One region of the Halobacillus shinanisalinarum genome, then DNA from elsewhere that is predicted to be linked to it. Evidence: a T-box and tRNA genes for the amino acid it is inferred to sense, from the RefSeq annotation. Region 1 holds a T-box; the other regions hold tRNA genes.
The links. The T-box of region 1 lies ahead of serS (serine--tRNA ligase). A T-box ahead of a tRNA ligase gene usually reads a tRNA of that ligase, here a tRNA-Ser.

Region 1 (5,268 bases):
TTGCGCTATGGAAGCATCCAAGCATAATATTCCAGTTATTGCTGACGGCGGAATTAAATATTCTGGCGACATCGTTAAGGCGATTGCAGCCGGTGGACATGCAGTGATGCTCGGAAGTCTTCTAGCTGGAGTAAGCGAAAGCCCGGGAGAAACGGAAATATTCCAAGGGCGCCGTTTTAAAGTATACCGTGGAATGGGTTCAGTCGGTGCAATGGAATCCGGATCCAAGGACCGTTATTTCCAAAGTGAGCAAGAAACGAAGAAACTTGTCCCAGAAGGAATCGAGGGACGCATGCCTTATAAAGGACCGCTAGCTGACTCTATTCATCAGCTTCTCGGAGGACTACGTTCTGGAATGGGATATTGTGGGGCAAGTACAATCGAAGCTCTCCGAATTGATGCCAAATTTACTAGAATTACTGGTGCGGGATTACGTGAAAGTCATCCCCATGACGTGCAAGTTACAAAAGAAGCACCGAACTACTCCATTTGACACGTTAAAAAATCTTTAGACAGGGACTTTTCCCTGTCTATTTTTTTATATAACCATGTGATAGAATAACAAAGATGCATAAATTATTCGTGGAGGTTGAGAGAGTTGAAACAAAGATTGCAAGCATCATTGGCCGTGGGAATGGCTCTTGTTTTAAGTGTGTTGATGATTTTTGGAAATCCTGGGATTACATACGCAGCCACAGTTGAAGTGGAAGCAGAGTCAGCTATTTTAGTAGATGCAGAGACAGGAAAGATTTTATTTGAAAAAGAGGCTGATTTAACTTTACCTCCAGCTAGTATGACCAAGATGATGACAGAATACCTTGTCCTTGAGGCTATCGAGGAAGGTGAAATTAGCTGGGATACAACAACTCAAATTAGTGATTATCCATATAGTATATCCGCAGATCCATCCTTTTCCGGGGTAGGATTGACACAAAATCAGGACTATACGGTCCGTGAACTTTATGAAGCGATGGCGATTAACTCAGATAATGCAACAACTATTGCATTAGCAGAACTGATTGCCGGTTCAGAAGGCGCATTTGTAAAGATGATGAATAAAAAAGCGGCTGAACTAGGACTTCCTGACTATCAATTTGTAAACTCAACAGGATTATCTAATAGTAATCTCGGTGAAAACTATCCAGAAGGTACTGAACCAAATGCCAACAATTTGTTATCAGCCCGTTCAGCTGCCCTACTAGCTTATCATCTCGTGAATGATTATCCTGAAGCACTTGAGATAACCAGTATAACAACTACCGAATTTGACGGACAGCAAATTAGAAACTGGAACTGGATGCTCCCAAATATGCCGGGGTACCTAGCTGATTATGGATATGAAGGAATGGACGGCCTGAAGACAGGTTGGACTGACCTTGCGGGTTACTGTTTTACAGGAACAGCGGAGCGCGATGGCCAACGCTTTATTTCTGTAGTTATGAAAACGAATAGTGAGGAAGCAAGGTTCCAGGAGACACGAAAGCTGCTTGATTATGGATTTAAGCAGTTTGAACAAAAAGAACTTTTCCCTGCTGGTTATCAAATCGAAGGTGAATCAGAAGTTCCTGTAGCAAAAGGAAAAGAGGGGACCGTTGAGATTGAAGCGGCTGAGGATCTTACAACGCCGGTCAAAAATGGTCAAGAAGATATGTATGAAGTGAAATATAATATCTCTAAGGAGCATTTAGATAAAGATGGGAATCTAACTGCCCCTATTAAAAAGGGAGAGAAAATTGGGACGGTTGAACTCGTTTACAACGGCGAAGACAACTATAAAAACTTAGTAACTGGGAAAACTCAAAAAACAGCAGTAGATCTTGTTACGACTTCAGCTGTTGAAAAATCAAACTGGTTTATGTTGATGGTAGGCGGTGTTGGGAATTTCTTCAGCGATATATTCACTAGTGCCATGGATATGGTGAAGGGCTGGTTCTAGTTCTAATCCTAATCCTAATTTATATAGTAGGATTTATGGCCGCAATACGTTACAATAGTAGGCAGGAATCGAGATTATAGAAGATTCATGGTCGACAATTTATACAGATCAAACAGGGAGGAATAATCATGTCACAAACAGGTACTGACCGCGTAAAGCGAGGAATGGCAGAAATGCAAAAAGGCGGCGTCATCATGGACGTTGTAAATGCAGAACAAGCTAAAATTGCAGAAGAAGCAGGAGCTGTGGCCGTTATGGCTCTAGAACGTGTTCCAGCTGATATTCGTGCTGCAGGCGGTGTTGCACGTATGGCAGATCCAACGATCACTGAAGATGTAATGAACGCCGTATCTATTCCAGTTATGGCGAAGGCGCGCATTGGCCACATTACTGAAGCACGTGTTCTTGAAGCAATGGGTGTGGACTACATTGACGAGAGTGAAGTCTTAACTCCTGCTGATGACATTTACCACATTAAAAAGGATGAGTATACGGTACCGTTTGTTTGTGGCTGCCGTAACCTTGGTGAAGCAACACGCCGTATTCGTGAAGGAGCATCTATGCTTCGTACGAAGGGTGAGCCAGGTACAGGAAATATTGTTGAGGCTGTTAGCCATATGCGCCAAGTTCAATCACAAATCCGCCATCTTCGCGGGATGTCCGATGATGAAGTGATGGTCTATGCCAAAGAGAATGGGGCACCATTTGATCTATTACTAGAAATTCGTGAAGCTGGCCGTTTACCTGTCGTAAACTTTGCAGCAGGTGGTATTGCTACTCCAGCCGATGCATCTCTAATGATGCAATTAGGTGCCGACGGAGTGTTTGTAGGATCTGGAGTCTTTAAGTCCAATAACCCGGAAAAATTTGCTCGTGCCATTGTTGAAGCTACAACTCATTATGATGATTACAAATTAATCGGTGAATTGTCTAAAGGACTTGGTACAGCAATGAAAGGAATGGAAATGTCCACCCTTACTCCAGAACAGCGTATGGCAGATCGCAGCCAATAAGAAAAGGAGATCGACATCATGACTACAATTGGCGTATTAGGTCTTCAAGGTGCCTTTCGGGAACATGTCCGCTCTGTTGAAGCTTCTGGTGCAACAGCCGTTGTCGTGAAGAAGAAGGGGCAGCTTGAAGAAATTGATGGGTTAATCATCCCTGGCGGTGAAAGTACAACGATAAGGCGCTTGATTGATAAATATGATTTTCTTGAACCGATCAGGCAATTCGGAAAACAAGGGAAGCCGATTTTCGGCACATGTGCAGGATTGATTCTGCTTGCGAGCGAAATTGATGGTTCCTATGATGTTCATCTAGGATTAATGGATATTCGTGTACGCCGCAATGCCTTTGGGCGCCAACGGGAAAGCTTTGAAGCGGATCTAATGATCGAGGGTGTTGCTGAAGGGTATAATGCTGTCTTTATCCGTGCACCCTATATTGAAGGTGTCGGAGAAGACACTACAGTGCTATCTACCTATGACGGACACATTGTGGCTGCCCAACAAGATCACTATTTAGCCTGTTCTTTCCATCCTGAACTGACTGATGACCATCGTATTACAGCATATTTTGTAAAAATGGTGGAAGAATCTAAAAAATCACTTGCATCTTAAAGTACAATCCGCTATTCTTATTTGAAAGGTAGCAGCCTTTCACCAAACAATTTATATGAAACGCGATGATAGGAACTAGTAACAGTGTCTTCTTTCCTAAGAGAGCCAGTGGGTGGTGTGAACTGGCGGAAGAGTATTGTGAATCCATCCTTGAGTTGCTCGACTGAATCCAGTAGTAAGTCGTGCCGGCACTCACCGTTATGAGGTAAGCTGGAAGACAACGAGTTGTCTTCAACCAGGGTGGTATCGCGGGAAAACCTATAATCAAAGCTCTCGTCCCTTTTTCATTAAAGGGACGGGGGCTTTTTTATATTTAATAATAAGGAGGTCATAACCATGCTAGACATGAAGTATTTACGCCAAAATTTTGACGAAGTAAAAGGGAAACTCAAACATAGGGGAGAGGACCTTTCTGAACTGGATACGTTCGGTGACTTAGACAGCCGTCGCCGTGAGTTAATTCAGGAAACCGAAGAATTAAAAGCACGCCGCAACGAGGTATCCAAAGAAATCTCCCAGTTAAAAAAAGAAAAGCAAGATGCTGATGACAAAATAAAGGAAATGCGTGAAGTTGGTGATCGTATTAAAGAACTTGATACGGAACTTAAGCAGGTAGAAGAACGACTTGAGACGCTCTTGCTATCTATTCCAAACATCCCGCATGAAAGCGTTCCTGTAGGTGAAGATGAGGATGATAACGTTGAAGCAAAAACATGGGGAGAGGTTCCAGCTTTTGTTTTTGAAGCGAAGGCTCACTGGGATGTAGCGACAAATCTAGATATTTTGGATTTTGAACGTGCCTCAAAAGTGACCGGCAGCCGTTTCGTCTTTTATAAAGGGCTAGGGGCTCGTCTAGAGCGTGCACTGTTAAACTTTATGATGGATTTACATTCAGACGAGCACGGCTATCAGGAAATGCTCCCTCCTCAATTAGTGAATCGAACATCCATGACAGGGACAGGGCAACTGCCGAAGTTTGAAGAAGATGCCTTTAAAATAGAGGATTGGGATTACTTCCTTATCCCAACAGCAGAAGTTCCAGTGACAAACTATCATCGTGAAGAAATTTTATCTGCTGATAACCTGCCGCAGAAATTTGTTGCCTTCAGCACGAACTTTCGCTCAGAAGCAGGTTCAGCTGGACGTGATACAAGGGGATTAATTCGTCAGCATCAATTTAATAAAGTTGAGCTCGTCCAGCTTACGACACCTGAAGAATCCTACCAACGTTTAGAAGAGATTACAGGAAACGCTGAAAAGGTGCTACAGCTGCTTAAGCTTCCATATCGGGTGATGAGCATGTGTACAGGTGACTTAGGCTTCACAGCTGCGAAGAAGTATGATATCGAAGTTTGGATTCCTAGCTACAACACATATCGCGAAATTAGCTCTTGTTCTAATTTTGAGGACTTTCAGGCACGGCGCGCAGGCATCCGCTTCCGCCGTGAAGAAAAAGGGAAGCCTGAATATGTTCACACTTTGAATGGGTCTGGTTTAGCTCTAGGTCGTACAGTAGCTGCCATCTTAGAAAACTATCAGCAGAAAGACGGCTCTGTTGTGATTCCAGAGGTGTTACGTCCATATATGGGTGGCAAAGAAGTAATTAAGTAAATGGAAAGGAAGCTGTGTTTTTTACAGCTTCTTCTCTTAACCATAAAAAATTATTTGATTTTATTGACGTGTGAGGACAAGCGTGATATAGTATTTATT
Region 2 (5,268 bases), 1.6 Mb from region 1:
GCTAAACACACCACCGAAGCTGCGGATTGATCCTTAGGGATCAGTGGTAGGAGAGCGTTCTAAGGGCTGCGAAGTCAGACCGTAAGGACTGGTGGAGCGCTTAGAAGTGAGAATGCCGGTATGAGTAGCGAAAAAAGAGTGAGAATCTCTTTCACCGAAAGCCCAAGGTTTCCTGAGGAAGGCTCGTCCTCTCAGGGTTAGTCGGGACCTAAGCCGAGGCCGAAAGGCGTAGGCGATGGCCAACAGGTTGATATTCCTGTACCGCCTCCTTTCCGTTTGAACGACGGGGGGACGCAGGAGGATAAGGAGAGCGCACCACTGGATGTGTGCGTCCAAGCAGTGAGACGGTCGAGACAGGCAAATCCGCTCGGCAACGTCAAGCTGTGATGGGGAGGGAACTAGAGTACCGAAGCTCCTGATTTCACACTGCCAAGAAAATCCTCTAGTGAGGAAAGAGGCGCCCGTACCGCAAACCAACACAGGTAGGCGAGGAGAGAATCCTAAGGTGAGCGGGAGAACTCTCGTTAAGGAACTCGGCAAAATGACCCCGTAACTTCGGGAGAAGGGGTGCTCCTCTGCCGAGGAGCCGCAGTGAAAAGGCCCAAGCGACTGTTTACCAAAAACACAGGTCTCTGCGAAGCCGTAAGGCGAAGTATAGGGGCTGACACCTGCCCGGTGCTGGAAGGTTAAGGGGATGCGTTAGCGCTTGGCGCGAAGCGTTGAACCGAAGCCCCAGTAAACGGCGGCCGTAACTATAACGGTCCTAAGGTAGCGAAATTCCTTGTCGGGTAAGTTCCGACCCGCACGAAAGGTGCAACGACTTGGGCACTGTCTCAACGAGAGACCCGGTGAAATTATACTATGCGTGAAGATGCGCATTACCCGCGACAGGACGGAAAGACCCCGTGGAGCTTTACTGTAGCCTGATATTGAATGTTGGTACAGCTTGTACAGGATAGGTGGGAGCCTGAGAAGCCGGAGCGCTAGCTTCGGTGGAGGCGCTGGTGGGATACCACCCTGGCTGTACGGACATTCTAACCCAGGACCGTGATCCGGTTCGGAGACAGTGTCAGGTGGGCAGTTTGACTGGGGCGGTCGCCTCCTAAAGAGTAACGGAGGCGCCCAAAGGTTCCCTCAGAATGGTTGGAAATCATTCGCAGAGTGTAAAGGCACAAGGGAGCTTGACTGCGAGACCTACAAGTCGAGCAGGGACGAAAGTCGGGCTTAGTGATCCGGCGGTACCGTATGGAAGGGCCGTCGCTCAACGGATAAAAGCTACCCCGGGGATAACAGGCTTATCTCCCCCAAGAGTCCACATCGACGGGGAGGTTTGGCACCTCGATGTCGGCTCATCGCATCCTGGGGCTGTAGTCGGTCCCAAGGGTTGGGCTGTTCGCCCATTAAAGCGGTACGCGAGCTGGGTTCAGAACGTCGTGAGACAGTTCGGTCCCTATCCGTCGTGGGCGTTGGAAATCTGAAAGGAGCTGTCCTTAGTACGAGAGGACCGGGATGGACACACCGCTGGTGTACCAGTTGTTCCGCCAGGAGCATCGCTGGGTAGCTACGTGTGGACGGGATAAGTGCTGAAAGCATCTAAGCATGAAGCCCCCCTTGAGATGAGATTTCCCCTTACGCCAAGTAAGTAAGATTCCTCAGAGACGATGAGGTCGATAGGTCCGAGGTCGAAGCGTGGTGACACGTGAAGCTGACGGATACTAATCAATCGATGACTTATCTATATCAAAATTGAATCGTTTGGTCTTGCCTGTCTTATCCAGTTTTGAGGGTTTTCAAAAACTTCTACATAAACCCTTGATTTTTCTTTTAAAGAGCAATATAATATATCTTGTCCTTTAAAAAAGAGAATTAAGAGATCTGGTGGCGACGGCGAAGAGGTCACACCTGTTCCCATGCCGAACACAGTAGTTAAGCTCTTCAGCGCCGATGGTAGTCGGGTCGATCCCCGTGAGAGTAGGACGCTGCCAGGTTTCATTATTATTCCACCGTAGCTCAGTGGTAGAGCAATCGGCTGTTAACCGATCGGTCGTAGGTTCGAATCCTACCGGTGGAGCCATTACGGAGAGCTGTCCGAGCTGGCCGAAGGAGCACGATTGGAATTCGTGTAAACCGTTTTCGCGGTTTCGAGGGTTCGAATCCCTCGCTCTCCGCCATATCGAACATAACGAAAGTTTTCGATTGGCCCGTTGGTCAAGTGGTTAAGACACCGCCCTTTCACGGCGGTATCACGGGTTCGAATCCCGTACGGGTCACCAACTTCCCAAAGCTTATTAGTGAAAGTATTATTAAATATATCATTTTCTTAATACATTACATATCTAGTAAGTTATATAGCTGGAGGATTAGCTCAGCTGGGAGAGCACTTGCCTTACAAGCAAGGGGTCGCAGGTTCGAGCCCTGCATCCTCCACCATCTATTTTCTAGTGGAAATTCCACATTATCGCGGGGTAGAGCAGTCTGGTAGCTCGTCGGGCTCATAACCCGGAGGTCACAGGTTCAAATCCTGTCCCCGCAACCAAATTTGGTCCGGTAGTTCAGTTGGTTAGAATGCCTGCCTGTCACGCAGGAGGTCGCGGGTTCGAGTCCCGTCCGGACCGCCATGTTTACATATACACGTAAATCATTAGAAATCTGGCTCGGTAGCTCAGTCGGTAGAGCAACGGACTGAAAATCCGTGTGTCGGCGGTTCGATTCCGTCCCGAGCCACCTTTTTCCACTAGCCGGCCTAGCTCAACTGGTAGAGCAACTGATTTGTAATCAGTAGGTTGGGGGTTCAAGTCCTCTGGCCGGCACCATTTGGTCATTGTGATGGAGGGATAGCGAAGTTGGCCAAACGCGGCGGACTGTAAATCCGCTCCCATCGGGTTCGTAGGTTCGAGTCCTACTCCCTCCACCATTTATAGGGGTATAGTTTAATGGTAAAACTGCGGTCTCCAAAACCGCCAATGTGGGTTCAATTCCTACTACCCCTGCTTTTTACATTATGGCGGCTATGGCGAAGGGGTTAACGCACCGGATTGTGGTTCCGGCATGCGTGGGTTCAAATCCCACTAGTCGCCCCATTTTTAAATTAATCTGTTGGGCCATAGCCAAGCGGTAAGGCCACGGTTTTTGGTACCGTCATGCGCTGGTTCGAATCCAGCTGGCCCAGCCATCAGATGCGGGAGTAGTTCAGTGGTAGAACACCACCTTGCCAAGGTGGGGGTCGCGGGTTCGAATCCCGTCTCCCGCTCCATTTTATATTCATAACTAAGAGATGGTTAGCATAGGATGTAAAACGGCGGCATAGCCAAGCGGTAAGGCAGAGGACTGCAACTCCTCTATCACCGGTTCGATTCCGGTTGCCGCCTCCATGCCGGTGTGGCGGAATTGGCAGACGCGCACGACTCAAAATCGTGTTCCTCACGGAGTGTCGGTTCGAACCCGACCACCGGTATTATTTTATTTTCGTTAAGAGTAAGTCAATTAGTCTTGAATATACTGTAATATCAACGTTTCTCACATTGTGGGAAGCGTTTTTTTTGTTGTCTTTTTTAGCTAAAATACGTAGATTTTTAGTGTTTACCCATTGTCTCTAATCATGTGTATTAATCGTGCGAATAGCTCCGAAGGAAGGCAAGCTATGGCAAGACGTAAGAATAATCTTAATGACCGTGAAATATCCATTGTCCGAAAAAGTTCGAATTCATTCGTATGCAGAATCATTCAATGAAGCGATAATTTATTTAATGATATTGTGATTTATGTAATTAAGACCGTCCCAGTATTCTTTGATTTAGGGATAGCCTACATAAGAAAAAGGTATTGAGTTTTACAATTTATGTTAGAATATTAGTAATCATTATTTAACAAACGAAGTAGGTTAGCGTAAGGTTCAAGAATAGTATGGGAGGGTATAAAAATGGGGTTTAATGAAGTTTTAAGAAATAGGGAGAGGACTGATAAAAAAGCTAAGGAGGGGCGATTATATATCAGAAGCATTGAATTTGATACTGTCTTGGATACTTTGGATACCCCAATTGTTTCTCTTACCTTTTAAGTTGTTATTCAGAGGTATATCCTGGCTAACAAGTACAATAATTCAAAACTAATCATGAGATAAATGCAGTTTAATTCTCTAAAAAGTCCCTTTTTGACGTTGGACAGTGGGTGGGAATCTTACTACTCTGACAAATAGAAAGGGGATGAGTTGAATGAAACGCAATCAGTACACGATAGCGCTCAAACAACAAGTCTTCAAAGAAGCCGAAGAAACCGCGAATAAAAGCCTAGTCACTCGTCTTTATAAACTAAGCGCTAATATGGTAGATCATTGGTGCCAGGAGTTTCATAAAGGAAAACTTGGGGATGTGTCTCTTGATCAAGTAGATTCAATTGACACGAAACACCTGGCTGAAGAGATCGGTCATTTAAAGAAACTTCTGGGTGAGAAGGATCTTGAAATCGACGTTCTGGGGATCTCGTAAAAGAAAAGCCCTCATTCACGGAAAAAATTGAAGTAGCCGATTACTGGATCGCTCAGGGCTATGCCATGACGAAGGTTCTGAACATCGTTGGCATCAAGCGCTCCACCTACTACTACCAAAAGAATGCCAAGGTGGCGGTCAAGCAGTTCAAGGTTGGTTTGAAGTAGACATGACCCTTATGGTTGGAGACCAAAAGCCAAATGAGAATTTTAGAACGGATAGGGTGGTTCTAAAAATAGACGCACCATAATAGGTAGGAACCTCACACCAATCAATTAGCAACGATATAAAAGGTATTAAGTTGATTTAAATTAAGTATTATAAAGACAAGTAATTTTGCTTAGGAGAATCCTAAGCTTGTTCCGTTAAATCTGTTTTAAGTTTATCCTCAAATTCCTTACAAAGTTGTATATTTGATTTATCACTTTAAATCCCCAAATAATTACCTAACTTCCCTAAAAATTTCAACTAATTTATGGAAGTTCTTTTACTAGAACGAATGATTAATTTAAGGGATAGAGTGGAAGGCTATTTTAAAAAGGAGCCTTATTATGTTAGGGCTAATAATTGCGGTCTTTGTATTTAATTTTCTTGCATTTAGAACAAATAATCGTTTAACTAAAAATCAAGTTGTTCATATATGGATGTTTACCATAGCATTTCAAATAATTGTTGATATATATATTGATGCAAAGTATCAAGGATATTGGTACTTTTCTAAATCTATAGAGTGGCGATCAATCCCTGCATTACTTATATTGATCCCTCCCGTGAATATGATTTT
Region 3 (5,268 bases), 550 kb from region 1:
ACTGAAAGGGTCTTATTCTTACATTAAGAATGAGGCCCTTTCATGATGTTTAGGAAATCAGCGATCTATTCTGATACAATAAAATGTGGAAGGTAATGTTAGGAGGTTTATTTTTGAGTGAATTAATTGAAAAAACTGATGTAGCAAGTCTTGTAGCTAAACAAACGGGTTTGGCTCTCAAACCAATCAATCAGGTAATTGAATTACTAGGCGAGGGGAATACAGTTCCATTTATTGCCCGCTATCGTAAGGAATTAACCGGGGGCCTTGATGAAGTTCAAATTAAGTCAATTGAAGACCAGTGGAATTATGTTCTAAACTTAACGCAAAGGAAAGAAGAAGTAATCCGTTTAATTGACGAACAAGGTAAGTTGACGGATGACCTGAAAAAGCAAATTGAAGAAGCTGTCCAGTTGCAAAAAGTAGAAGACCTTTACCGCCCATTTAAACAAAAACGGAGAACTAGAGCGACAGTTGCGAAAGAGAAAGGGCTGGAGCCGCTCGCGTTACTCGTGTGGAAGCAACATAGCTTTAATTATAAAGAGGAAGCCGCGACTTATTTTTCTGAGGAGCATGCACTACATACGCTAGAGGAGGTAACTCTCGGTGTCAGCGACATTTTAGCTGAATGGATTTCAGATAGCCCTGAATTTCGAGATCGTATTCGCCAGCAAACACATCGCAGTGGCACGATTGAATCCTCTGTGAAAAATGAGCAAAAAGATGAGAAGTCAATTTTTGAAATGTACTATGAATACCAAGAACCTGTTCGATCCATCGTCTCCCATAGAGTGCTCGCATTAAACCGGGGGGAAAAGGAGGAAGTATTAAAGGTTGCTATACATCCGCCCGAAGACGCAATTATTGATTTTCTTAAAAAGAACGTTATTCATACAGCGACAGCTCAGGATCTCCGCGAAATTTTAACCGAAGCTATTCAAGACAGTTATAAACGCTTGATTCAGCCGTCTGTTGAAAGGGAGATACGCAATTCTCTATCGGAGACTGCGGAAGAGAAGGCAATCGAAGTATTCTCAAGTAATTTAAAGAACTTGTTGTTGCAACCGCCTCTTAAAGGGAAAGTAGTGCTAGGGGTGGACCCGGCCTATCGAACCGGTTGTAAGCTTGCAGTAGTTGACGAAACAGGGAAGATGCTCGATGTATCGGTGATATACCCAACACCTCCAAAGAGTGATGTAGAAGGTTCGGAGAAAAAGATTCGTGCGTATTTTGATCAATATCCTATTGAACTGATTGCTATTGGTAATGGGACAGCTTCAAGGGAGACGGAACAATTTATTGCTGAGATGATTCAAAATTATACACTGCCAGCTTCCTATATGATCGTTAACGAAGCAGGTGCCAGTGTGTATTCTGCGTCTAAGCTGGCACGAGAAGAATTCCCGGATTTACAAGTAGAAGAACGAAGTGCAGTATCCATTGCAAGAAGAGTGCAAGATCCACTTGCTGAACTTGTGAAAATTGATCCGAAATCGATTGGGGTAGGTCAGTACCAACATGATGTGAGCCAGAAGAAATTAAGTGGTTCCCTCACATTTGTTGTAGAAACAGCTGTAAACCAAGTAGGTGTTAACGTGAATACAGCTTCTTCGTCTTTACTTCAATATGTAGCGGGTCTTAGTAAAAGCGTTGCTAATAACGTCGTAAAAAAACGAGAAGAAGTAGGGAAATTCACAAGTCGAAAGCAATTAAAGGATATTCCACGCTTAGGAGCTAAGACTTTCGAGCAAAGTATCGGTTTTTTGCGCGTTTTAGAAGGGAGGAACCATTAGATAAAACATCGATTCACCCAGAGAGCTACAAAGCTGCTCACTTGTTGCTTAAGCAAATAGATTGTTCACCAGAGGAGCTAGGAAACGAAGAAATTAAGGAAAAGGTTAATAAAATTGACATTCCTGCTACAGCTGAACAACTTGATATAGGAGAACCTACGCTTCTAGATATTATTAAATCATTGACGGAACCTGGTCGAGATCCGAGGGATGACTTGCCGAAACCGTTACTTAAAACAAATGTCCTGTCAATGGAGGACCTTGAACAAGGGATGGAGCTTGAGGGAACAGTACGCAATGTTGTTGATTTTGGGGTTTTTGTAGATATTGGTGTGAAGCAAGATGGGCTTGTTCACATATCAAAGTTGTCGAATAAATTTGTTAAACACCCTATGGATGTTGTTTCAGTAGGTGATGTCGTTACCATTTGGGTAGAAAATGTAGATGTGCAAAAACAACGAATTGCACTTACAATGCTTCAAAAATAGGTGAAAGGCTGCCTGGGAGATACCATTCTTCCAGGTTTATTTTATTTAAATCGATGATGGTAAAAGTACCAACATTGATTCAGCATTTTGATCTGATATTTATCTTTATTTAAAAAGGCATTGAACATCTGTTTACGAAGCCAATGTGGCAATTAAATCTCCTCCTTTTGTAATTGGAGACATTCCCCTTTATAATAGACTATGCAAAAAAGGGGAGAGGTGTTCCGATATGTCGATAAATCAACAACACTTACAGAAGTGGACGAACAGAATATCGCAGGAATTTTTCGGGAAACCATATGTAGATCATGTAACCTTCAATCCCAGATTGAGAACAACAGGAGGGAGGTACATCCCTTCAAAGAGAGTTATTGAATTAAACCCAAAATACTTAATGGAAATGAATGAAGAAGAATTCGTCGGCATTATTAAACACGAGCTTTGCCATTATCATTTGCACATCGAGGGAAAAGGATTCGCTCATAAAGACCGAGCATTTAAGGAACTCTTAAAAAAGACAGGGTCTCCAAGGCACTGTAAGCCGCTACCTTCTGAAGAAAAGAAGAAACATGTTTACATATGTACGCATTGTGCAAATGAGTATGTTCGAAGGAAAAGAATAAATATAGAAAAATACCGATGTGGGAAATGCATGGGTGAATTAAAAAAGAGTTAGAAAGGCATTGACGAATTGTGTAGGAGCGTGTTAAATTAAATAAGCCTTAAAAAAAGCAAAACCCTTTTTATAACAAAATACTTTTTAATTAAAAATGGTTTGACATAAACTATTTAGTGTTATAAAATATAGAACGTCGCTGATCTTGTAACGATATTTACATATGATAAGCTAAGCGATATTAACATTGATCCACCGTAGCTCAGTGGTAGAGCAATCGGCTGTTAACCGATCGGTCGTAGGTTCGAATCCTACCGGTGGAGCCATTACGGAGAAGTACTCAAGTGGCTGAAGAGGCGCCCCTGCTAAGGGTGTAGGTCGCGCAAGCGGCGCGAGGGTTCAAATCCCTCCTTCTCCGCCATTTTATTTTTTGTGAAATGGCCCGTTGGTCAAGTGGTTAAGACACCGCCCTTTCACGGCGGTATCACGGGTTCGAATCCCGTACGGGTCACTTTGATTTACATATGTTAGGTCCGGTAGTTCAGTTGGTTAGAATGCCTGCCTGTCACGCAGGAGGTCGCGGGTTCGAGTCCCGTCCGGACCGCCATGTTTTTGGGCCATAGCCAAGCGGTAAGGCAACGGTTTTTGGTACCGTCATGCGCTGGTTCGAATCCAGCTGGCCCAGCCATTTTTATTTTGTCCCTTGGGTTGACAAAGATGAAATAAAATTATATGATGTTCCTTGTGCTTTTAAAAGAAAACAGATTTGAAATGAAACTTTCAGATGAAGTTTTCACTAAAGTTAGTTAATAGGACATTTGTTGTTAGAGTACGAGAATACCTTTCAACTTAAGAGCTATTAGCTCAACTAGTAAAGCGAATCATTGGAGTTACATCCTTGCTTGCGAGGGGTACAGATTCACTGGTTTAATTTACAACACGACGAGAACACTTTTAAACGTACAAGATACAACTTTTTATTAAGAGCCATTAGCTCAGCTGGTAGAGCATCTGACTTTTAATCAGAGGGTCGGAGGTTCGAGCCCTCCATGGCTCACCATTTTTAGCGGGTGTGGTGGAATTGGCAGACACGCTAGATTTAGGATCTAGTGCTTCACGGCGTGGGGGTTCAAGTCCCTCCACCCGCACTTATATACATTCACTGAAACTCAGTGTATTCAATTAGCGGTCGTGGCGGAATCGGCAGACGCGCTAGGTTGAGGGCCTAGTGGGGGCAACCCCGTGGAGGTTCAAGTCCTCTCGGCCGCACTAAGCTTTTATTTAAAAAAAGCATTGCATTTCAAGCTGAAACATGGTATATTGAATGATGTCGCTTCAAAAAAGGCGCCCGTAGCTCAATTGGATAGAGCGTCTGACTACGGATCAGAAGGTTAGGGGTTCGACTCCTCTCGGGCGCGCCATTACGGGAAGTAGCTCAGCTTGGTAGAGCACTTGGTTTGGGACCAAGGGGTCGCAGGTTCGAATCCTGTCTTCCCGACCATCGATTTTCCATCCTTAACATTATATTGTACGGTGTAGTTTAGTGGTGAAACCTCAACCACGAGCAAAACTTCCCCGAATACACATCGAGTTGCCTCGACGGATTCATTTCCTAGAAAAAGCTTTTAGAGGAAGAGGCATATCCGAACAAGGATGATGAAATCAAATATACGCGGGTGTAGTTTAGTGGTAAAACCTCAGCCTTCCAAGCTGATGATGAGGGTTCGATTCCCTTCACCCGCTCCATTATTTAACTACCACTAGGGGCCTGTAGCTCAGCTGGTTAGAGCGCACGCCTGATAAGCGTGAGGTCGGTGGTTCGAGTCCACTCAGGCCCACCATTGAACAATTTTGATCTTTGAAAACTGAACGAACCAACCAGTACGTCAATATATTCTTTCTATTAAATAGAGAGAATTTGAAACAAGCACATTCGGTGTGCAAATGAGCAAGTCAAACTTTAACTTTTATGGAGAGTTTGATCCTGGCTCAGGACGAACGCTGGCGGCGTGCCTAATACATGCAAGTCGAGCGCAGGAAGCAGGCGGATCCCCTTCGGGGTGAAGCCTGTGGAATGAGCGGCGGACGGGTGAGTAACACGTGGGCAACCTGCCTGTAAGATCGGAATAACTCCGGGAAACCGGGGCTAATGCCGGGTAATCCTTCATCTCGCATGAGAGGAAGGTAAAAGATGGCTTCTAGCTATCACTTACAGATGGGCCCGCGGCGCATTAGCTAGTTGGTGAGGTAACGGCTCACCAAGGCGACGATGCGTAGCCGACCTGAGAGGGTGATCGGCCACACTGGGACTGAGACACGGCCCAGACTCCTACGGGAGGCAGCAGTAGGGAATCTTCCGCAATGGACGAAA

Region 2: it has a tRNA-Ser gene. The T-box ahead of serS (serine--tRNA ligase) is inferred to sense a tRNA for this amino acid. The anticodon was not compared.
Region 3: it has a tRNA-Ser gene. The T-box ahead of serS (serine--tRNA ligase) is inferred to sense a tRNA for this amino acid. The anticodon was not compared.

The regions. Positions count from the first base shown of each region.
Region 1 covers NZ_CP095074.1:2,399,623-2,404,890, forward strand. The annotation lists gene guaB (IMP dehydrogenase) at 1-493, shown strand, start outside; gene MUO14_RS11780 (serine hydrolase) at 599-1,936, shown strand; gene pdxS (pyridoxal 5'-phosphate synthase lyase subunit PdxS) at 2,065-2,949, shown strand; gene pdxT (pyridoxal 5'-phosphate synthase glutaminase subunit PdxT) at 2,968-3,558, shown strand; T-box leader at 3,615-3,842, shown strand; gene serS (serine--tRNA ligase) at 3,895-5,169, shown strand.
Region 2 covers NZ_CP095074.1:3,980,453-3,985,720, forward strand. The annotation lists rRNA gene MUO14_RS19665 (23S ribosomal RNA) at 1-1,739, shown strand, start outside; rRNA gene rrf (5S ribosomal RNA) at 1,875-1,988, shown strand; tRNA gene MUO14_RS19675 (tRNA-Asn) at 2,000-2,074, shown strand; tRNA gene MUO14_RS19680 (tRNA-Ser) at 2,079-2,171, shown strand; tRNA gene MUO14_RS19685 (tRNA-Glu) at 2,199-2,273, shown strand; tRNA gene MUO14_RS19690 (tRNA-Val) at 2,355-2,430, shown strand; tRNA gene MUO14_RS19695 (tRNA-Met) at 2,460-2,536, shown strand; tRNA gene MUO14_RS19700 (tRNA-Asp) at 2,542-2,618, shown strand; tRNA gene MUO14_RS19705 (tRNA-Phe) at 2,652-2,724, shown strand; tRNA gene MUO14_RS19710 (tRNA-Thr) at 2,738-2,813, shown strand; tRNA gene MUO14_RS19715 (tRNA-Tyr) at 2,829-2,914, shown strand; tRNA gene MUO14_RS19720 (tRNA-Trp) at 2,920-2,990, shown strand; tRNA gene MUO14_RS19725 (tRNA-His) at 3,005-3,080, shown strand; tRNA gene MUO14_RS19730 (tRNA-Gln) at 3,098-3,172, shown strand; tRNA gene MUO14_RS19735 (tRNA-Gly) at 3,179-3,253, shown strand; tRNA gene MUO14_RS19740 (tRNA-Cys) at 3,298-3,371, shown strand; tRNA gene MUO14_RS19745 (tRNA-Leu) at 3,373-3,454, shown strand; gene MUO14_RS19750 (hypothetical protein) at 3,920-4,057, shown strand; gene MUO14_RS19755 (helix-turn-helix domain-containing protein) at 4,212-4,484, shown strand; gene MUO14_RS19760 (hypothetical protein) at 5,036-5,268, shown strand, end outside.
Region 3 covers NZ_CP095074.1:2,945,912-2,951,179, forward strand. The annotation lists gene MUO14_RS14825 (SpoIIE family protein phosphatase) at 1-5, shown strand, start outside; partial or broken gene MUO14_RS14830 (Tex family protein) at 96-2,281, shown strand; gene cmpA (cortex morphogenetic protein CmpA) at 2,323-2,433, opposite strand; gene MUO14_RS14840 (SprT family protein) at 2,511-2,957, shown strand; tRNA gene MUO14_RS14845 (tRNA-Asn) at 3,149-3,223, shown strand; tRNA gene MUO14_RS14850 (tRNA-Ser) at 3,228-3,318, shown strand; tRNA gene MUO14_RS14855 (tRNA-Glu) at 3,337-3,408, shown strand; tRNA gene MUO14_RS14860 (tRNA-Asp) at 3,428-3,504, shown strand; tRNA gene MUO14_RS14865 (tRNA-Gln) at 3,511-3,585, shown strand; tRNA gene MUO14_RS14870 (tRNA-Lys) at 3,882-3,957, shown strand; tRNA gene MUO14_RS14875 (tRNA-Leu) at 3,964-4,045, shown strand; tRNA gene MUO14_RS14880 (tRNA-Leu) at 4,083-4,166, shown strand; tRNA gene MUO14_RS14885 (tRNA-Arg) at 4,242-4,318, shown strand; tRNA gene MUO14_RS14890 (tRNA-Pro) at 4,322-4,398, shown strand; tRNA gene MUO14_RS14895 (tRNA-Gly) at 4,570-4,643, shown strand; tRNA gene MUO14_RS14900 (tRNA-Ile) at 4,662-4,738, shown strand; rRNA gene MUO14_RS14905 (16S ribosomal RNA) at 4,864-5,268, shown strand, end outside.